3 regions of the Ferdinandcohnia jepli genome follow, and region 2 is predicted to be linked to each of the others. Evidence: riboswitches for the same ligand, from Rfam matches in the RefSeq annotation. Region 2 holds a riboswitch; each other region holds the start of a gene.

What was found. A riboswitch is a leader RNA that binds a small molecule or an ion and turns the genes downstream of it on or off. The one in region 2 is predicted to bind thiamine pyrophosphate.
Positions count from the first base shown of each region.
Region 1: another riboswitch for thiamine pyrophosphate. It lies ahead of tenA (thiaminase II); the one in region 2 lies ahead of AB3M96_RS18350 (3-oxoacyl-ACP reductase).
Region 3: another riboswitch for thiamine pyrophosphate. It lies ahead of thiM (hydroxyethylthiazole kinase); the one in region 2 lies ahead of AB3M96_RS18350 (3-oxoacyl-ACP reductase).

Region 1 is NZ_JBFOKR010000005.1:211,446-219,094, forward strand. It holds partial or broken gene AB3M96_RS07215 (spore germination protein) at 1-794, shown strand, start outside; gene AB3M96_RS07220 (Ger(x)C family spore germination protein) at 833-2,041, shown strand; gene AB3M96_RS07225 (GerAB/ArcD/ProY family transporter) at 2,038-3,150, shown strand; TPP riboswitch at 3,184-3,312, shown strand; gene tenA (thiaminase II) at 3,452-4,135, shown strand; gene AB3M96_RS07235 (thiazole biosynthesis adenylyltransferase ThiF) at 4,247-5,266, shown strand; gene AB3M96_RS07240 (ABC transporter ATP-binding protein) at 5,733-7,490, shown strand; gene AB3M96_RS07245 (ABC transporter ATP-binding protein) at 7,487-7,649, shown strand, end outside.
Region 2 is NZ_JBFOKR010000018.1:19,152-26,800, reverse strand. It holds gene AB3M96_RS18375 (endonuclease MutS2) at 1-1,056, shown strand, start outside; gene AB3M96_RS18370 (hypothetical protein) at 1,062-1,253, opposite strand; gene AB3M96_RS18365 (Parvovirus coat protein VP1-like protein) at 1,177-1,416, shown strand; gene AB3M96_RS18360 (S1C family serine protease) at 1,403-2,227, opposite strand; gene AB3M96_RS18355 (M42 family metallopeptidase) at 2,351-3,427, opposite strand; TPP riboswitch at 3,669-3,775, shown strand; gene AB3M96_RS18350 (3-oxoacyl-ACP reductase) at 3,866-4,627, shown strand; gene thiW (energy coupling factor transporter S component ThiW) at 4,642-5,145, shown strand; gene AB3M96_RS18340 (RlpA-like double-psi beta-barrel domain-containing protein) at 5,477-5,920, shown strand; gene AB3M96_RS18335 (glycerophosphodiester phosphodiesterase) at 6,077-6,886, shown strand; gene AB3M96_RS18330 (DoxX family membrane protein) at 6,934-7,314, shown strand; gene AB3M96_RS18325 (hypothetical protein) at 7,336-7,518, opposite strand; gene AB3M96_RS18320 (Na+/H+ antiporter NhaC family protein) at 7,569-7,649, opposite strand, start outside.
Region 3 is NZ_JBFOKR010000003.1:138,573-146,221, reverse strand. It holds gene AB3M96_RS04250 (ParA family protein) at 1-406, opposite strand, end outside; gene thiD (bifunctional hydroxymethylpyrimidine kinase/phosphomethylpyrimidine kinase) at 832-1,629, opposite strand; gene thiE (thiamine phosphate synthase) at 1,626-2,285, opposite strand; gene thiM (hydroxyethylthiazole kinase) at 2,272-3,102, opposite strand; TPP riboswitch at 3,181-3,292, opposite strand; gene AB3M96_RS04230 (M3 family oligoendopeptidase) at 3,391-5,088, opposite strand; gene AB3M96_RS04225 (multi antimicrobial extrusion protein MatE) at 5,231-6,553, opposite strand; gene AB3M96_RS04220 (hypothetical protein) at 6,835-7,158, shown strand; gene AB3M96_RS04215 (gamma-glutamyl-gamma-aminobutyrate hydrolase family protein) at 7,199-7,649, opposite strand, start outside.

The sequences.
Region 1 (7,649 bases), on a different contig from region 2:
TAGCAGCAGCTATTTTAGAAGGAAGAGTAGCCATCTTTGTTGATAATACACCCTTTGTACTAATAGTTCCCACGTATTTCTGGCAATTTTTACAGGCAAGTGACGATTATTATTCTAAATTTATATCTGGTTCTTTTTTTAGAATAGTTAGGTATGCCGCGTTCGTGTTCAGTTTAGTACTTCCATCTATTTATGTCATGTTGGTGAGTTTTCATCAAGAAATGATCCCTACTCCTTTGGCACTCACAATTGCTTCTGGTAGAGAGGTTGTTCCTTTTCCTATTTTAATAGAGGCAGTAATTATGGAACTTGCTTTTGAATTGATGAGAGAAGCGGGATTACGAATGCCCAAGCCAGTCGGACAGGCTGTCAGTATTGTCGGTTCACTAGTAATTGGTCAGGCTGCAGTTCAGGCAGGGTTGGTTTCCCCTTTCATGGTAATTATTGTTGCAATTACAGGCATATCTTCTTTTGCCATTCCCAATTATGCAGCATCTATTTCTGTTAGGCTGGTACGATTCCCATTATTATTCGCTTCAGGAACGCTGGGGTTATTAGGATTTACAGCAATGTTTACTTTATTGGTAATTCATGCACTTTCTTTACGTTCATTTGGTGAGCCATATCTAGCGCCAGCAGCACCATTAGCACCAACAGACCAAAAGGATGCTTTAATTCGTTTCCCTTGGTGGAAAATGGAAAGGCAACCAGAACTAGCAGAGGGGAAAGAAATGCGTGAAGGGAAACAGCAAATTCCAAAACCTCCGAAAGACGGTGGTACGAAAAAAGAATAGTGTAGACTCATGATTATATAAATGGATTGGTGGTGTGTATGGTAAAAAAAGTAGCACTTGTTCTATTATGTTTTAGTTTTCTTACTGGCTGTGTAGGAAAGCGAGAGATTAATGACCTTGCTCTAGTCATGGCAGTAGGAATAGATAAAGCAGAGAAAGATGGACATATAAAAATTACTGCTCAGGTCGCCCGTCCAGCAGATGCAAGAGGGCAAACTGGTGCTCCGTCAGGTCAAACTGGAGACCCAATTTGGTCTGCCAGTGCAGAAGGGGAAACTATTTTTGAGGCAATTCGAAATCTGGCTACTTTTGCAACAAGGAGAGTGTTTTGGGCCCATAACTATGCCGTTGTAATCAATGAAGATGTCGCCAGGGAAAAGGGGATTGCAGATATTATTGACTTTTTCACGCGCAATCCAGAGCTAAGGATGAGAACCTGGGTCCTCGTAACTCCTAACAATGCTAGTGAAGTCGTTTCCACAATTACCGGCCTTGAAGTTATACCAGGAGAGGCATTGGATAAATTATTTAGATTTACTGATATATCTGCCCAAGCACCTAGGACGCAAATGATTGATCTACAGTCTGCCTACTTAAGTGAAAGCTCTGAACCAGTTTTAGCAAGGGTACGCTTAACAGAAAGAGGAGTGTCTAATAAAAAACCAGGCCAGGCTGGTGCGTATAAGCAAGTAGAGCTGGCAGGTGCTGGAGTATTCAAAAAGGATAAGTTAGTTGGCATTATCAAACCGGATGAAGTAAGAGGGCTACTCCCGTTCGTAGAAAGTTTAGAATCAGGTATTGTTGCGTTATCATGTCCAAATAATCCTCCAAAAAGAATAAGTGTGGAGCTTAGAAAGCAGACCTTTGATGTTACACCTTCTTATCGTAATCAAACACCATCATTTCTTGTGAAAATGCACACCTTCGCTAGTGTTGTTGAAGCGGGCTGTCCTTTTAGCTTGGCTGATGGAAAAAGCATTAAGAAACTTGAAACAGAACTTGAAGAGACATTGAAAAATGAATTAACAAAAGTTGTAAAGCTAGCACAAGAAGATTATCAATCTGATTTTCTTGAACTAGGAAAGGTTTTTAATAATAAGTATCCAAGTGAATGGAAAGAGATAAAGGATAACTGGGAAGAAAAATTTACTCAAGCGAAAGTAGAAATTCAAGTAATTGCTGAATTAAATGATTCTGCCCTATTATATAGGCCCACAAAACGAGGGGTAACAGGTGATAAGGAATGAGAGTACAAATTACAAATGGTATGTTTATGGCGATTATCATAAATTTGGTCTATGCCAAAGCCATTGGTTTAACACAAGGATCGATGGCCCGTGAGATTGGTAGTGATATGTGGATAGCAACTGCACTATCTACTTTTCAGGGTGCTCTTTTTATGCTTCTTACTGTACTTATTATTAGGAGATTACCTCAATCAGATTTAATAGAACAAAGTGCTGTACTGGGAGGAAAATGGTTTAGTAAAGTTATAAGTCTGCTGCTTTTTGTATTCTTTATTGGTGCTTTTGGTGCGGTTATGACAACGTTTGTTTATCATTTAAAAGATTATTTTTTACCTGATGCACCGATCTTACTATTTATCATTGTTCCATTTTTAATAGGTGTCTATGGAATTATGTTTGGGTTAGAGGTTATCGGAAGGATGGCAGTCATAGGCATTTTATCGATACTTGCACTAAATATTTTACTGCTTCTGGGGTCATTATCGAACTTTGATATCCGCGAATTGTTACCTGTATTTCGTTCAGGTGTAGGAGAAACACTTTGGGCAAGCCGTCATAACAATACGGACTGGGCTATGGCAACAATGATGGCTGCACTCATTTTACCTAATGTAAAGAATCCAAAAACATGGGGTAAATCAGGCGTTGCAGGGATTGGATATGGCGGGGCTTTTGTGTTAATGTGGCCGATTCTAGAAGCGGGCGTACTATCTGCAGAAGTAACAGGCAATTATATAATCTCTTGTATGCAAATGGCTAGAAGTGCAGAAATAGGGTTGTTTATTCATAGATATGAAATGATTATGATTGCATTTTTCGCTCTTTCTTCGATTACACAAATTCTAATGACACTACTCTGTGCATCCATATCGTTTCAACGTCTATTTAATCTAAAAGATTATCGACCTGTTATTATTCCTGTAGGCATTATATTATGTGCCTATAGTTATTGGCTTGTCTTTGATCATCATCGCGCAATTATGATTATGGAGAATCAGTGGGTACTAGTAGCTTCTGTTATTTCCATTTTTGTACCTGGATTTGTTTGGACTTTAGGCATAATAAGAAAGAAAAAGCTATTGCATAAAAGATTTGAAGAAGGATTATAAAAATGTTAGGATAACTATGAAAAGTGAATAGTAGTTTACCACTAGGGGTGCCTTTAAGCATAAAAGCAAAAGGCTGAGATTGAGGATTGTTCGTACATGACCTTAAGACTCTTAGAACCTGATCTGGATTATACCAGCGTAGGGAAGTGGGCAGGCCAATACATACCTTTAGTTTCTTTGAGTTGTATTCTAAAATTAGCCACCTTCTTTACGTTGTGTAGAGGAGGTGGTTTTTTAATTGATTTTTTACAAGTGGAATTGTTGAATCTTAATAAATAAATACAGTAGGAGGAGAAACATAATGAAATTTTCACAAGAAATTCGTTTAGCAGCAGATTCAATTTGGAAAGCGAGCTTTAACCATCCCTTTGTTAAAGGTATCGGGGATGGAACTTTGTCTTTAGAGTCTTTCCGCTATTATGTCTTACAAGATTCATATTACCTTTCACATTTTGCAAAAATACAATCATTAGGTGCAGCAAAAGCTGAAGACTTACATACAACTAATCTCTTTGCTGTTCATGCTCAAGGAACCTATGAAGCAGAATTATCACTACATGAAAACTTCTCGAGACAGCTGAAGATCAATCAACAAGAAATTACAGAGTTTAACCCAGCCCCAACAGCATATGCCTACACCTCCCACCTATATAGGGCAGCTTATACAGGGCATTTAGGTGATATAGTTGCAGCACTATTACCATGCTATTGGCTGTATTACGAAATTGGAGAACAGCTAAAAGATTGCCAACCATCTCAACCAATTTATCAGGAATGGATTTCGGCATACGGTGGAGCTTGGTTCAAAACGCTAGTTGAGGAACAAATTAAATTGATTGACGAATTAGCAGAGAGAGTAACAGAAAATGACCGTGCTAGAATGAAAGAGCATTTTATAATTAGTAGTCAATATGAATACGCCTTTTGGGAAATGGCGTATACACATGAGAATTGGCCAGTAAAGTTGAAATCGACTATAAAATAGCCACTATAGAACCAAACAACTACAAAAATAGGAAGCCAATATGATACCATAGACCTCAGACATGTAGTATTCAATAATATGAATACTAGACAATGGAAGGAATGAGAACGGTTGAGTGAACGATATTCTCGACATGAAATATTTGCTCCAATTGGGGTTGAGGGTCAGACAAAGATAAGAAATAAGCATGCCTTGGTAGTAGGTGCAGGTGCTCTTGGAACAGGAAGCGCCGAGGCACTTGTGCGTGCCGGCATAGGTAAGCTTACGATTGTAGATAGAGACTATGTAGAGTGGAGTAATCTACAGCGACAACAGCTTTATGCGGAATCGGATGCTAGGAATCGTTTGCCAAAGGCAATTGCAGCCAAAGAGCGTTTACAACTAGTGAATTCAGAGGTTGATATTAATGCTTATGTAATGGATGTAGGCGTTGAAGAGATTCAAGAACTCATCCAGAAAGTCGATATCATCATAGATGCAACTGATAACTTTGATACGAGAATGCTCGTAAATGATGCATCTCAAAAATACAATATCCCTTGGATTTACGGAGCATGTGTCGGAAGTTACGGGATAAGTTATACCATTTTACCTGGCCAAACTCCTTGTCTCAATTGTTTGCTTGAGACAGTGCCGATTGGAGGATTAACCTGCGATACGGCAGGAATTATTAGTCCTGCGGTACAAATGGTGGTTGCCTACCAAGTAACAGAAGCATTAAAAATCTTAGTTGAAGATATCGGGTCACTTCGTGGAAAATTAGTTTCCTTTGATCTTTGGAAAAATCAGTATACAGCAATTAAGGTAGACAAAGTAAAAAAGGATAGTTGTCTCTCATGTGGTACGGATAGAACCTATCCATACTTATCATTTGAAAATCAAACCAAATCAGCCGTGTTATGTGGAAGAGATTCAGTACAAATAAGACCATCAGAAAGAATTGAACGTAATTTAGATGAATTAGCTACACTTTTAAAGACACATGGAGGAATTGTAGAGCAAAACCCATTTTTACTGTCTTTTACAATCGGTAAAAACAGGCTCGTCATTTTTAAGGATGGCCGAGTGCTGGTTCACGGGACAAAGGACATTGCAGAAGCGAAAACTCTATACCACAGATATTTGGGGTAATCGAAAAATAGGTAATTATCAAAAAAGTAGTAATTGACAAAAATATGTCCACGGTGGTAATCTAACTAAGTATTAAAATTACTAGTAAATGGAAAGGGAGGGTATCGAAATGAAAAATGTATTGATTTTACCAATCACAAAGTTAAATAGTTTCGTGACCTTTCCTTTGTTTAATTATAGTAGATAAACATTTTCCTACTACATTTATACACTTTTAACCAAAAGTACAGGTCACTTTTAATACGTGACGTGTGCTTTTATGCTTTTTTAGGGCATATCGCTGTTTCGTGTGGTATGTCCTTTTTGCGTGGTTTCAAATTGGGTACAACAATCTACCAGATTGTTTGCTATAAAAAATTTTAAGGAGGAACACAAAATGAGGGGATTTGTAGTAAGTGGAATTAAATATGTCGGAGATCCAGAAAGCGGCTAGTAGAAATTGTAGACATGAAGGGAGATAACAGCTATGTTTTCGGTATTATTTAAATTAGGTTGGTTTTTTAAACAGCATTGGAAGAGATATACAGTTGCAATTATCCTGTTAATACTCGTTGGGATTCTGGAGATTATTCCACCAAAGATAATTGGAGTTGCAATTGATGAAATTCATATTGGGACATTAACCCAGGATAAGATTGTTCAATATCTACTTTTTTTATTAGGATTAATGGTCCTTATATATGGAGTCACATATGTCTGGATGTACCAATTATTCGGAGGAGCATATGTAGTAGAAAGAATTCTCCGTGGTCGGTTTATGAGACATTTATTAAAAATGAAACCAGGTTTCTATGAAAAAAATAGAACCGGGGACTTAATGGCTCGTGCCACTAACGATTTGAAGTCTGTTTCTCAAACAGCAGGTTTTGGTATTTTAACACTAATTGACTCAAGTATTTTTATGTTAACAATACTTTTTACGATGGGATTCTTAATTAGTTGGAAGCTTACATTAGCATCCTTAATACCGCTACCTATCATGGCTATGGTCATGAATGTGTATGGTAAGAAAATTCATGAACGATTTATGGAGGCGCAGGATGCGTTTGGAACTCTAAACGATCAGGTACTTGAATCAATAGCCGGTATTCGAGTTGTCCGTGCATATGTCCAAGAAAAAGCTGATCAACAAAGATTTCATAACTTAACTGAAGATGTGTTTGAAAAGAATATAAAGGTAGCTAAGATAGATGCTCTATTTGACCCAACGATGAAAATTCTAGTAGGAATAAGTTATCTTATCGGGTTAGGCTATGGTGCTTTTTTAGTATTTCATAATGAAATTACCTTAGGTGAATTAGTTTCATTTAATGTGTATCTAGGTATGATGATTTGGCCAATGTTTGCAATTGGGGAGCTAATCAACATTATGCAACGAGGAAATGCTTCATTAGATAGGGTAAATGAAACACTTTCCTATCAAGCAGATGTCGTTGAACACGCAAATCCTGTAAAGGTAGATATTCCAAAGCGTATTGAGTTTCATAATGTGACGTTCCAGTATCCAACTTCAACGGTAAAAAATTTAGAAAATGTATCTATTACAATTGAAAAAGGTGGCACCCTAGGAGTAGTCGGGAAAACCGGCAGTGGAAAAACAACGCTGGTAAAACAATTGCTAAGGGAGTATCCGGTTGGGCAAGGAGAATTACTAATCTCTGGAGTACCAATTGACCGAATTTCAATTAAAGATTTACATGGGTGGATTGGATATGTTCCACAGGATCATGTTCTGTTCTCCAGGACTGTTCGTGAAAACATCTTATTTGGTAAAAAAGATGCATCAGAGGCTGAGTTGGAAAAGGCAATTGAATTAGCAGCATTTCGAAAGGATTTAACTATGCTTCCTGACGGCCTTCAAACACTTGTAGGCGAAAAAGGTGTTGCTTTATCTGGTGGACAAAAGCAAAGAATTTCGATTGCAAGAGCATTGCTAGTGGATCCGGAAATTTTAATTCTAGATGACTCTTTATCAGCTGTTGATGCAAAGACAGAAACAAAGATTATTGAGAATATTAGACGTGAACGTTCTGGAAAAACAACGATTATCACTACTCATCGTTTATCAGCAGTTGAGCATGCCGATTGGATTGTTGTTCTAGATGAAGGTCAAATTATTGAAGAAGGAAGCCATGAAGATTTACTGGCACTAAACGGTTGGTACAATGAACAATTTATACGTCAACAAGTAGAAGAAATGACAGAAAGTGGGGTGTCTGCATGAACGTAGGTAAGAGACTCGTTTCTTATGCACTCCTATATAAAAAGATTATTATCTCAGCATTATTGATGCTATCCATAGCGGTAGCAGCTGAGTTAACTGGCCCATTTATCGCAAAAATAATGATCGATGACCATATCCTTGGTATTGAAAATACCTGGT
Region 2 (7,649 bases):
CATCATACTATTCGTCTAAAGAATGTAAGACACCCACTATTAGGTGCACCGGCAGTTCCACTGAATTTTACGATTGGGGAAGACTATGATGCCTTAGTCATCACAGGTCCAAATACAGGAGGAAAAACGGTAACGGTAAAAACGGTAGGGTTACTGACTCTAATGGCACAATCAGGTATGCATATTCCAGCAGATGAAGGTAGTGAAATTGCAATCTATGATAAAATTCTCGTTGATATTGGGGATGGCCAGAGTATTGAGCAATCTCTTAGTACGTTTTCATCACGAATTAAAAACATTATTGAGATATTAAAAGAAACGACGCCACATTCACTTGTATTATTAGATGAACTAGGGGCAGGTACAGATCCTGCAGAAGGAATGGGACTTGCAACTTCAATTCTTGAAGAACTGTATCAAAAAGGGGCAACGCTTCTTGCGACAACTCATTATAGTGAAATTAAAACATATGCTGAAAACAGAGAAGGCTTTGAGAACGGCTCTATGGAGTTTGATGCGAGCACATTAAAACCGACATACCGCCTTATCATTGGTAAAGGTGGCGATAGCCAAGCATTTACGATTGCATTGAAATTGGGAATGCATCCATTCCTAATTGAACGCGCACATCAAATCACCTATGGAGAAACGAAGGAATATCGAGACGCTAGTCCATTTACTATCAATGAATTAAGCTCTCAGCTTGCGATGAATGCTAAGTATGTACAGAAGCAAAAGCATGGAAAGATTGAAAAGAAACCAAACGAGGCGTCTATTTTTAAAAGAGGAGATAATGTAAATATCCCTTCTTTGGATCAATATGGCATAGTCTCCAAACCAGCTAATGATAAAGGTGAAGTAGAAGTGGTGGTAAAAGGCGAGAGGTTACTCTTTAATCATAAAAGGCTTTCTCTATATATAAAAGCCGAGGATCTGTATCCCGAAGATTACGATTTTGATATTCTTTTCGAATCGAAAGAAAACAGGAAGATACGAAAAGAAATGTCTAAGCATCATGTAGAAGGGTTAGTTATTGAAGATATAGACCGTATTTAAAACAATTACCCAGATTTTACAATAGCCCTATCTTTCTCGACTTGTGTTTCATATTTTAGTAAAAACAAACCGAGAAGGAAGGGTTTTTCTATGTATAAAAGAAGGAGAGTTGGTTTTTGTATGCCTGGATACCGTTGGTGCGGACCAGGATGTGGGGGAAGTGGTCCACCAACGAATGCCGTTGATAACTGCTGCATGCAACATGATTTTTGTTACCAAAGATTTGGACCGTCAAGAATATGCGACGAGGCATTTTTACATTGTTTAGAAACAAAAAGTAATCCCTTTACCAAGGAAGGCAGGGACGCAAACTTCTTTTCGAAGATGATAAAATTAAAAAGCATTTTTACTCCGTTTTAAATTCAACTTCTTCGAGTAATTTTAGAATGTGGCTGGAAGGTACAGCAAGACCTACAATTTCTTCCGTTTCAATAGTCGGATTAGGAAGTGTCGCAAAAATTACACCAATTACCTTTCCGTCCTTGTTAATCACTGGACTACCACTATTTCCGCGATAAATCGGTGCTTCAATCATCATAACAGGAACTTCCCAATCACGTAAGACAACATTTCCTTTTATTTCACCCTCATTTGCAATTTGAGTAAAAGACAGAGGATTACCTATAAACATGATTTTTTCATTACTCCAATCCTTATCAGCATTATCAAGTTCAAGAGTAGGGAGGTTAGTAGCTTCAATATCGACAATGGCTATATCGAGGTTTGCATCCTTTGCAATAACTTTGCCAGTGTATGAATCACCAGATCGATATTGAACAGTTACAGTGTTTGTATGGTTAACAACATGTTCATTTGTTACTATTAGTCCACTTGAATCCACTGTAAAACCAGTTCCTTTAACACCGGCCCACTCAATCGTTACAACTGCTTTCCTGTATTCTTTTACCTCATGTTGATTTGATAGTCGATTTGAAACCTCAACAAAGCGGATTGCAGGGAGGTTGAATACATTGAACCAAACCTGTAACCCTGTAACGGTCATAGAAACTACAAGTAACAAACTAACTAATTTAACAATAAGACTTCTACGTTTTTTCTTTTTTGCTTTTTCTTTTTCCCATTCTTCATCATCGTCACTTTTAAAAAAAGCATCCCAGTCCATCTCATCATTACTATTTTCTTGTGTTTGTTCCTCACGATCTTTGTCCACTAGGTTAGCTCCTAACTTTGCTTCTATTTCTATAGTAGTATGTGAAATGATAGGTTGGTATAAGCATTTTTTTGGCCTGAACCTCTGCACTAAAATATATCTGCATGGCCAGGCCGTATATTACTATATAAAGCTCATTTCTCCCCAGTTTCCGAGGTCTTTTACTAGTGAGTTGAGTAATGTTAGCGTTTGTTCATAATCATTAAGATCTGCCATTTCAACAGGTGAGTGGGAATAACGGCGAGCTACGGTAATGGCCCCAGCACGAATTCCTTCACGCTCAATGTGAACAGCTGCTACATCAGTTGTTGCTCCTGTCATTACGGCAAGTTGATAAGGAATCTCTAGCTTCTTCGCATGAGACGTTATTAGTTTTTTCATTTGTGGTGACATAATGTTACCACGTACAGAACCTCCAGCTAAAGCAGGAATAACAGGTCCTTTACCGATACCAACCGGATAACCACTACCAAGACTGTCTGGAGTATCTGCACAAGGTATCGTATCAAGGACGATTGCATAATCTGGATTTAGTTTGTAGGTTGCCACTTTTGCCCCACGTAATCCAACTTCTTCTTGAACAGCCACAACACCAACTAATGTTCCGCTAAAGTCACGGCTTTGTAACGTTTTAAATAGCTCCACTAATAGGACACAACAGCTACGGTTATCAATGGCTTTTCCGCAAATTAAATCTTTATTCGTAAATTGCTCAATTTCACTTATGTATGTAATTGGGTCGCCGATTTCAATTCCCATTTCAAGAACTTCAGCTTTTGAAGATGCACCAACATCGACATATAATTCATAAATACTAGGTGCTTTTTTACGTTCCTCGGGAGTTTGTAAATGTCCAGCCTTCACACCAATTACGCCAAAGTGCCCATTTACATTTACTTTACGTCCGATAAGAAGTGTCTCAAGAACTCCACCTGTACGTTCAACTCGAATGAATCCTCGGTCGTCAATATCTCGAACAACACAGCCTATTTCGTCAGAGTGAGCGGAAATCATTAATTTTGGACCAGGCTGATTTCCTTCAAGGTAGGCATATAAATTACCCATATGGTCAACTTCTACCTTATCGGCAAAAGGCTTGAACATCTCTACTAAAGCTCTAACTACATTCATTTCTTGACCAGGTGTTCCTTGGATACTAGCAAGTTCCTTTAATTCTTCTAAGAAAGTTGTTTTAAACATGAAGTGTTCCCCCTAGATAAATTTAATAAAAACACGAATTTCCGCCTATAACGACAGAAATTTCTCAAAAGATCGAATAGAGTAATCTTTTAATCTATTTTTACATAGCTTGTCTCTTTGTGCAACTAAAGGGGTAAAGTGACTACTAACTTTACTATTACTCAGTTTTACTTACCGCACCTTACCAAATTATTACTTTACATCTTTGTGTAACCACGTTATACTTAAAAAAAGAATATTCGCAAACTACTAGGGGTGCCCGGTTGGGCTGAGAGAAAAACAGTTGTTTTTTAACCCTTTGGACCTGATCCGGGTAATACCGGCGTAGGAAAGTAGAGTTAGAGTTAGCAATTTTATCTCGCTACTTAAGCCAGGTCTATTTTACATGGACCTGGCTTTTTTGCGTTGTTCTTTACACTAGTTTAGGGGGTTTTGACTATGAATCTACATAATCAGGTTGTCCTGGTAACAGGAGGAGCACGTGGTTTAGGAAGGGAAATTGTACGGGGTTTTGCACAAGAGGGAGCAAAGGTAGTAATAAATTATTTTCAAAGTGAAGACAAAGCACTATCTTTGAAGGAAGAAATAGGAGAAAACGCTATTGCCATTCAAGCAGATATTCGAAATCGAGAACAAGTCCAACAAATGTTTGGTGAAGCTAAGCGATACTTTGATAAACCCGTAACAACTGTTATTAATAATGCATTAGTTCAGTTTAAATTTGATCCAATATCTAAGAAAAACGCTGATGATATCTCATGGGAGGATTATCAAGCACAGCTTGAGGGTGCTGTAAGGGGTGCATTACATACTACTCAAGCCGCTTTACCTGATATGAGAGAAGAAAAGTTTGGTCGTATCATCACAATTGGAACAAATCTATTTCAAAACCCTGTAGTAGCCTACCATGATTACAATACAAGCAAGGCCGCATTATTAGGGTTTACTCGTAGCATGGCAAAAGAATTAGGAGCGTATGGGATTACAGTTAATATGGTCTCGGGTGGGCTACTCAAAACAACAGATGCAAGTTCAGCAACATCAGAGGAAGTTTTTCAATTAATCAAATCGTCGACACCATTGCAACAGGTGACAACACCTTCCGATGTAGCAAATGCAGTACTCTTCTTTGCCTCTCCATGGGGAAAGGGAGTAACAGGACAAAATCTAGTCGTTGATGGCGGCTTAGTAATGGACTAAAAGGAGGATTTCTAATGAATAAAACGTTAAAAATGACTGTTACAGCAATGCTAGTAGCAGTTGGAACGATTACAAGTCATTTGTTCTCAATACCAATTGGTTTTACAAAGGTATTTCCTATGCAGCATTTTATTAATGTATTATCTGCTGTTATCCTTGGTCCTGGGTATGCAGTATTACAGGCTTTTTCAGTATCACTATTACGAAATATGTTAGGAACCGGGTCATTATTTGCATTTCCAGGTAGTATGATTGGTGCCTTTTTAGCAGCATATCTATTTTCAAAGACTAAGAAACTATCAATGGCTTTAACAGGTGAGATAATAGGTACTGGCATACTAGGGGCTATTGCGTGCTATCCATTAGCTACACTCATCATGGGCAAGGAAGCCGCACTGTTTGGATTCGTACCATCGTTTATCTTTAGCTCAATTGCTGGGGCAATTTTTGGATTTGTAATTTTAAATATCGTTATGAAGAGCTCAGCGATTAAAATGTTTCAGGAGAAGAATTTTTAAGTTGGTTGAATTTTAAAGGACAAAAGTAAATTAAATTCGCGTTGGTGTATTTGCACCCGATTTTTTTCGAGCTTGCTCGAAAGACTTCCTTTTAAAAATCGAGGCATCCGCCGGAGACTATAACTTTATTCAGTCGGAGTTTTAACACTGACTGAATTGTATACTCCTTTTGCATTCATCCCCCACTTATAGAAGTAGGGGACTTCTGCTGAATAAAGTTAAATAGCTTTTTCTTATTTCCTCCTCAACTGTAACCAGAACTGTGTCTATAACATAATTTAATTAGACGAAGTAATTAGTAAAATACGGCTTTTGGGGGAGAAGAAGAGGAATGAGTAATCAAATGTCTGGTCACTACTGTCCTTATTGTCACGGATATATTGATGGAAGAACTACCTATTATCCTACTTATCCGCAGCAATCCTATAATTACGTCCCATATCCAACAGGATATTGGTATCAGCCAAGGGACACTGATTCAATCATTGGTAAGGCATCTTGGACTTGGGGTGGAGTACCAACCAAATGTGAAATTGGTTGGAAATATGATAATAATATGACAGTTGCAGTTGCTGAAGGAAGTCCGTTCAAATGCGGTCAACGTTTAAAAGTAAGAAATCTTTCTTTTGTTCCTTCTCATGAAGTTATTGTCACGGTTGTTGATACGGTGAAGAACTTCCCGTTAAACAAAATTAATCTTCATAGAATGGCCTTTGAGGCACTAGGTGCACAACCAAGTGTTGGAGTTTTAGATGTAGAAATCACTCCAATTTAATAACACATGCAACCAATATGCAATTATCATCACATGAAAACAGCCTAATCTCTTTGAACAACAGGAGAAAAGGCTGTTTATTGTTTTCTCCCAAGCATAGATATCTGTCAGATACAAAGAATAGGAAAGATAACTTTGATATAGGAAAGGTTGCATATGATCAAACGAACTACTCTATTACTACTTATGTTTTGTTTGTCACTTACATCTATAGTTCTCGCTAAACCAGATGATGAGGAACCAATAATAATAGCCCACAGAGGCGCGAATAATAGGTTTAACGAGCACACACTAACAGCCTATAAACTTGCTTCAAAAGATGGTGTTGATTATTTAGAGATTGATTTACGTATGACAAAAGATCACGAGCTTATTGCAATGCATGACGCAACACTCGATCGAACGACAGATGGGAAGGGGAAAGTATCTGATTACACCCTCAATGAAATAAAGTCTTTTAAAACAATCGGTACTTTTCATAATAAAACTGTAAGTGAAGAAATACCTAGTTTAAAAGAAATTCTAAAAACCTTTGCAAAAAATGAAAACTTTTATATTGAAACAAGGAAGGTAAATAATCAACTTGTGATGGAAGAGCCCTTAGTGAAACTCTTACGTAAGTATGACGTTTTAAAAACGAAGAGGGTTGTTCTTCAGTCGTTTTCTAAGGAGAGTCTTGAGAAATTATGGGCTTTAGCTCCTACTATTCCGCTTACCCTTTTATATCGAAAAGGAGAGTTCGATCTAAAGCAGGCAATGTCAACTCCGTACCCTATTATTGGTATTGAATCTTCAGATGTTACGAAAGATGTTGTTGAAGAATTACATAAGGCTGGTAAGAAAGTACATGTTTATTTCACGAATAAACAAACACAAATAGCTGAACAAAAAAGAATCATAAAATACGGTGTAGACGGATATTTCACTGATTTTATAAAAGAAACGCAGCAACTTTTACAAAAATAGCAAATTAATTCGCGTTCCCTTGTATACTTATATAAGGGGGTGTTCGTTTGAAAAAGGTAGCATTGCATGTACCTAGAGTATTCTTAGGTGTGTTATTTTTAGTTGCAGGCGTAAATGGATTTTTTGTAATCTTTGGTTTAGACCCGTTCATTGCGACAAGTCCAGAAGCGATGTCTTTATTTGATTTTTCCTATTTGTTAGTAGCAGAAAAATCGTTAGAGGTGTTTTGTGGGCTACTCTTACTAAGTAATCGATATGTCCCGTTAGCACTGGCCATTCTAGCTCCACTGGTAGTAAACATCTTCTTGCTTCATTTGTTTGAGGATCAATCTTTATTACTTTTAGCAGTTGTTATCATAATCGCACATGGAATATTATTAGTATTTTACCGAAATAACTTTAAAAGTATATTCGAAAAAAGACCATAAAAAAACGCCAAGAGGCGTTTTTTATTCATTATCGTTATCCATTCTTTCCCTTACATTGTTTACTGCATTCTTTGTTGCATCAACAGCACTCATTGCAGCATCTTCAGTAGTTTCTAATGCATTATGAACTGTTTCAAATGCTGAGCCTGCAGTATTCTTAAGATTTTCCGCAAAATTTCTATCGTTCTGTTTTTCATTTGACATATGTATATTCACCTCCTAAATAGAGATAGCTTATGGACTTTTGACCAATCCTATACAAGAAACAGTGCACTTATTACATATAAAATTATTGCAATCCCTCCGCCAATAGCTGATAGTTTCAATTTATAGCG
Region 3 (7,649 bases), on a different contig from region 2:
AAAATTGCTGTAGGACCACTAAGTCTTCAAATTCGTTCTTTAGCCTTGCAGCTATTTGATCAAGGCCACCATTTTTATAAAAGATATTGGAGGGTATAAAGTGGATTAGTTCAGCGGTTTGTTTTATTAATTTTGTAGTAGGAATGTTGTACTCCAAATACGGAAATCTTTTAAATTGGTGCCACATATCATAAATAAAATTAAGGCTCTCGTCTTCTTCAAGTTCATCAAGTGTCTTATCAATCCTTGTTAAGCAGATTTCACTCAGTGAGCACTGTGGATCAAGGTCAATTAATAATACTTTTTTGTTTGCTTCAGCAAGATGTAAGGCAATCTGATAAATACTTGTTGTCTTTCCAACGCCACCTTTATAGTTTCCAACAAATATCTTCTTCGCCTCTCCCATTTTTAACCCCCTCATTTTATATTCAATAAAATGTATTAGAAAAATAGGAAAATATTCTTAGAATTGCACAAGGCGCCCGCCTAACGGCGACAAGCATAAGACGAAATGGCTGGAAGGTTGATCTTTAACCTTCCTGACAGATTGGCTAGACCAAAGAACCGATGGCGCCTGGAGCTAGACACCAAACTTAGTTGTAGATTACAAACCTGTTAAAAAGGAAAAAGCAAATGTCAATAAGCAATGGTATGCTTTTAGATTGGTTTGCTAGTTAAAAGCATACGAAGCTTCCATTTTTAAGGAAAAAGCTTTCGAAGTTAATACAGGTTGAAAACTGGCTAGGCGCTGAGCAAAACAGCAATATTTTATGCTTTCTTATCTCTTAAAATAAAAAGCTGGTAAAGGCAAAATACCTTTACCAGCTTTTTTTAAACAAAAGACATTGGGGTTAATGCATAACAATGATTGAGTGGCCCGCTTCCCTTTCCAAGGTCAAGACCAGCCTCCAATGCTCCTGAAATGTACCTTTTTGCTTCTCGGATACTTGTTTTACTATCAAAACCTTTTGCTAGATTACATGCAATTGCAGATGAAAGAGTACAGCCTGTTCCATGTGTGTTAGGATTGTCTACTCTGTTTCCTGGAAACCAAATGAATTCTCCACTGCTATATAAAAGATCATCCGCTGTATCTTCAAGGTGGCCACCTTTTATTAAAATATTGCCTTGGTAGCCTTGAGATATTTTTACTGCTGCTTCCTGCATGTCTTCCTTCGTGCGAATTTGAATACCACAGAGTGCTTCTGCTTCATGGATATTTGGTGTAATAATGGTTGCTAGTGGTATTAGCTTAGTAATGAGCGCATCCATCGCTGTTTCACTGAGTAACCGGCTGCCACTTGTGGAAATCATAACTGGGTCAACCACGATGTTTTTAGCTTTGTACTCCTCAAGCTTTTCAACAATTTTCAAAATAATTCCAGGGGAAGAAACCATCCCTATTTTCACACTATCAGGATATATATCAGTCATAATGCAGTCCAGCTGTTGCCCGACAAAATCGGGAGTACAGTCTACTACCCCAAATACTCCTGTTGTATTTTGAGCAGTAAGCGCAGTTATTGCGCTCATGGCATACATATTATGTGCCGTAATGGTCTTAATATCTGCTTGAATCCCCGCTCCTCCACTACAATCAGAGCCTGCAATTGTTAAAACTTTTTTCATTTTGGCAGCCTCTCCTTTTCTTGAGTCATTTTTGTAGACAGGTCACGCAACACCTTACATGACCTTGCTATATCAGGCTTTGCAAAAATCGCTGAAACTACTGCAACTCCATCAACACCAGATCCGTTTAATTCATGGATATTGGTTTCGTTAATTCCACCAATTGCAACAACCGGAATTGACACAGCTTGACAGATATCTTGAACCATCTTGAACGTCATTGGAGTAGCGTCGTGCTTCGTTCCTGTTGGAAAAACAGAGCCGACACCAAGATAATCGGCACCAGATTGTTCGGCTTCGATGGCTTGCTCTACAGTTTGAGTAGAAACTCCGAGGATTTTATCAAGTCCAATCATGCTTCTCACAGTTGCCACAGGTAAATCTTCTTGCCCAACATGTACTCCATCTGCTCCACTCGCAAGCGCTATTTCAACATTGTCGTTAATCACAAAAGGCACTTTATATGTATCTGTTAGCTTCTTAATCTCTAAAGCTTCCTGTAAAAACGAATCATAATCTAGCGCTTTTTCACGTAACTGAACAAATGTTACGCCACCTTTAAGAGCTTCCTCTACTTGTTCAATTAGTGTTTGGTTTCCTGTCCACGCTCGGTCTGTTACTGCATATAAAAGCATATCTTTTTTATCTACCTTCAATTTTCATCCCGCCTTGTAATAATGTTTGATCTAGCTTGCTCATATAATCGATGAGGAACATTCGGAATGAAGAAGTCCCACCCTCAGTTGCTGAGACTCTATCAAAGGCGAGTTCACCACAAAGTCCCAGCGCACTAACTGCAGCTGCGGTACTCGGAAGGATTTCATTAGGATTCGCTCCACAGTATGCTCCTACAACAGCCGTAAGCATACATCCAGAACCTGTGATTTTAGCCATCATCGGGTGCCCATTTCTGATTACATATGCATTTTCTTCATTCGCAACAATATCAATCGCACCGGTTATTGCTACTACTGCTTTCGTTTGTGCACTAGCTGCTTTTGCAAATTGAATTGCTTCTGCCAGATTTTCTTCTGTCACTACATCTTCAGCTGCAGCATCGACTCCCTTTGTATTTCCGCTACCGGCATAGACAGTCTTAATCTCAGACATATTCCCGCGAATTACAGAGTATTTCACCTCTTCAAGCAGCTTGTAAACTGTTTGTGTTCGAAGTGTTGATGCTCCTGCCCCTACTGGATCTAAAATGACTGGATGACCTAATTCGTTCGCTTTTTTACCAGCAAGAATCATAGATTCTACTGTTCTTTCATTAAGCGTTCCTATATTGATTACGAGGCTACTACAAATACTTGTAATCTCCTCCACTTCCTTACTGTCATCAGCCATAATCGGTGAACCCCCACAGGCTAACACTATATTAGCGACATCATTCACGGTCACATAGTTCGTAATCGTATGTACAAGTGGCGTTTTCTTTCTAACATTTTCTACGATTTGTTCAAACAAGTTCATCTCTCCTTTTTGATAGTTGGATGTTTGCGAAGTTGGGAAAATAAAAAACGGCATACCCATAAGGATATGCCGCATGTATACACATACTAAATAAACTCCCTACGTTGGCATTATCCAAATCAGGTTCACGGGTCTAAGCTACATTTCGCTTACTCTCAGCCTGCAGGTGCAAGCTCCCCTTACTTTGATTAAATTTTTAAACAATTCAAGTATAACATAGATTTTGGGTTTGTAACTCTTAATAGTTACTAAACTTCCATCTCCAATGGGACTTCACATGTCCCATTTCTATAATGATTGCTCCATCTTTTCCAATTGTGAACCTACAAATTTTTCGAGTGCCACGAATGTTTTTTCTTCAAAAGGTGATTGTAAGTTCCCTTCCTTAAGAAGTTCTAGGAAGGATTTACTTCCTCCTATTTTACAAAGCCTGACATATGTTTCCCATGCTTTTTCAAAATTCTCATTTGACATACGCCAAAATTCAAGAGCACAAACCTGTGCGAGCACATAATCTAATAGATAAAATGGTACTTCGTAGATATGGATGACTTCTTGCCAAATGCCTCCTTCAACCAAGTAAGGTATCCCATCATGATCTCGATAAGGCAAATATTTTTTCTCTATTTCAGACCACAATTGTCGTCTTTCCTCTGGTGTTAAGTCAGGGTTCGCATAGACTTCATGTTGAAACTCATCACCTGCACATAGTCTTGGCATTTTCACGATACTGTCAGCTAAATGAACAAACTTATGTTTTTCTGCATCCTCTTTAAAAAAGTAATCCAACCAAGGATACACGAAAAACTCCATGCTCATCGAAAAAATTTCGGAGGCCTCCATGGTTGGGAAGAAATATTCAGGCTGCTCTTGAACTTGTAATGCATTATACGCCTGGAAAGCATGCCCTACCTCATGTACAAGGACCCTAATATCGTTAGAAGTTCCATTGAAATTAGCAAACACATAAGGGGCTTTTTGCTTCCATAAGAAGGTGCAGTAGCCAGTGTATGCTTTACCAGGTTTGTGAACTAAATCGAATAATTCACGTTCTGTCATTTCGTCATAAAAGCGTTTTGTTTCTAAAGATAATTCACTGTACAATTTCCTTCCTTGTTCGATGATCCATTCTGGGTCACCTTTTGGTATAGGGTTTCCTTCGAGAAACTGTACCTTTTCATCGTAAATCTTTACGTTTTCTACTCCGATTCTTTTCCCATGGTTTTCTACAATCTTAGATGCAAGTGGAACAATATGAGTCAGCACGTTTTCTCGGAATACCCGTGCTGCTTCTGCATCCCAATCAGAGCGATTCCAACGAAGGTAAGCTAATTCAGTGAAATTGCTAAACCCAAGTTCCTTTGCAATTCTAGTTCTAACCTTAACCAGGTCATCGAATAGCTTATCGAATTCTTCTTGATTTTTTGAAAAGAATTCATATTTTGCTTCAGTGGCCTGTTTCCTAACAGTTCGACTTGAGTTGCTGATAATATATTTATCAATCTGTGCTAACGATTTTTCTTCCCCCTCAAATAAAACCTTAGCATTTGCAATTAATTTCTGATAATTACTTGTTAAGCGGTTCTCCTCTGCAAGCAGGTCCATCACAACTTCGGAAATCGTCTTTACCTTTGATTCCGCAATATGAAACAGTTGCTTACCAAATCGTTTTTCTAATTCTGCTTTAAAAGGCGTTTCTACCAAAGCCCGATAATAATCAGCTTCTACATTTTCGTATTCTGGACCAAAGGTATTAAAAAACTCGTATTCTTTCTCATAAAAAGGGTCTGTAGTATCTAACGTGTGCCGAATATGAGCAATCATTTGAGCGGAATCATATTCTTCTCGAAACTTATTTATTTTTTTAATTGTACTTATTTGTTGTTCTGCATTGGCAGCTTCTTGAAATGATTTTATTAATTGTTTCATTTGCGCTTTTACATTTTCAATCGAAGGCCTTTCATATGTAAAATCTTTAAACTTCATAACTCTTCCCCCTTTTTATAAACCGACTAACCAGTTTATTTAATTTTACCACCTATGATAAGATTTTCCAATATTAATTTTCCATAAAAAAAAAGCGAATGTAAAAAATCCGCTTTATCCGCTCATATAAAGTAATCTTCACTCAATGTGCCCTGCTCAACCTCAACAATTTCCCTACTTTACCTCTAATTTTTGAATAGTTTAAGATGGCTGTTAACACTAGTAATTCCGCAAGCAATCCGATTGATTGGGCAAATGCACCAATTACTCCATTCCAACTTACAGACACCTTTACACCAATGAACAAAATAATAAACGTAATTACTAGATTCGTAGACTGTGAAAATATGGTCACTTTTGTTTGGCGTTGAAGCATTAATAAGCCATTTAAATAGTCAACAAATGGGAACACAATTGCTAAAATCATAAAGATTTGTAACGCTTCTAACGTTGCATCAAACAAACGCCCACTAACCCCCATCATCCTTTCAAGGAAGAAGGTCCCTGCACTTGTATAACAGATGATTGAAAGGACAACAACTGGTAAGAAGCTAATAAAGAGCGTAAATCGTTTTACCATTGATTCATGGCCCTTGTAAAAGTTAATAACGATTTGATGTGTATATGAAAGATAACTAATTGCTAACTGGGTAATACTGAATGCAATTGTATAACTAGCAATGGCTAACTCGATATTATCTGTTTTACCTAAGTAGATATTAATCACAGGTCCAATCAGTACAGTCACAATGGAGGAAAGCATCAATGGACTATAAAAACGGAAAATTTGTGATTTTGAGTTAATCTGCTCAGAGCTTTTTTCCGGCATTTTTTTCACGAGAGATCTTGCTTCTATAAAGCTCATTACAAATTCAACCATCATACCAATTAGGAAAATGTAAGCCCCTGTTTTTGCAGTAATCGTTCCTGTATTTATAAACATCAATGAAACAACATACATAACAGCCAGGCGAATTAGCATCCCAATTGTCAGCCATTTTGTTTGACGATTATAAATAATGATTCCATGATACAAACAACGAAGCCCTGAAAAGATCGTCACATACATAGCAATTTGATAGGTAGCTTTTACTTGAGGAACAATATCTTTATTTGCTCCAAATATTTTTAAAAAGATAAAATCTCCTATAGGTGTAAACGCAATTACGGTTGTAAAAGCCACAATAATACCAATTGTATAATATGAAAACAGCTTCATTTTTTGGAATGACTCTCTATCTCGCACCATGGTTGAGCAGGTTTGACGGAGAATAACCGCTAATCGCTCTGTAATTGTGTGCAGACTCATTGCAATCGCATAAGTCGCAATAATAACCTCCGAATGAGCCCCCCGGGCTAGAGTACTGTTAATAATTAAATGGGATAATGTCACAAGACTTGCCGAAAACCCTAACGGAATAAAAAACAACAACAAGGTCTTCATCGATACAGTCTCATTTTTCATGCTAGCACCTTCTGATTTTGGAACATCAGCCCGTTACCCCATTGGGACATGGGGACAGGTCCGTTGTCCCATTTTTAGTTAAAAAACAAAACTTCGAAACTCGAAATATCCTCTCTATCTTATAAGATGTCAGCAATTTTCACAAGCACATTTTAAAAAAGATGGGATACAGGGACCTGTATCATTAAACGACATTTGTTCTACGAATAGTTGTCCTATTTCGGTAACACTTGCATATAGATTTATAGAGAGTTAGTGTTCGTGTAAAGGAGTGTACCACTTTGGAAAAATTCGTTGCTCTATTAGGTTTACTGTTTATCATATTTGTTATTGGAGTAATCGAGTCTGACGATGTAATCCATTATAAAAATGCCATAGTTGTTTCTGATTTGCCTGCAAACGAGGAAGTTAATGCGCCTGTTGAAGAAGATGAAGCTCTTGAAGGACTAATCCCAACTCTAGAAATGGAGTTAGTCGATAAAGAAGTGATTGCTGGGAATACAGTTGAAACTTACCGCGAGTATGAGGTTTACCGTAATGAGGATGATGAGGTAATTAAAAAAGTACCAACGGATAACTATGAGTATTTGGAATACTGGAGATAAACCAAAGGAGATAAACCCTACTATGGGCTTATCTCCTTTTTTAACAGCTTTCTACTAATCTTGTAAAAATACGTTTAGCCGGTTCGTTCCCATTAACCGCTAGCGCCTCTGGATGCCACTGAACTCCAACCACGAATTTATGTGCAGTACTTTCGATTGCCTCTATAACCCCATCAGATGCAACTCCGGATACGATAAGAGGCTCAGGTACATTTCTGACCGCCTGGTGATGATACGTATTCACCTTAAATTGCTCTTCCCCAACAATTTCAGCTAGTAAGCTATTTTCGGTAGTTTTAACGAAATGAGCAAGATGATATCGAGTTGCTTTTTGAGAATGCTGGAGTAACTGATTATTTATTTGTGTATAGATATCCTGGTACATATCTCCTCCAACCGCAATATTTAAAATTTGGATACCCCGACAAATCGCAAGTATTGGCTTATCAACTTGAAGCACTTTCTGAATAATCGCTATCTCAAAGCTATCT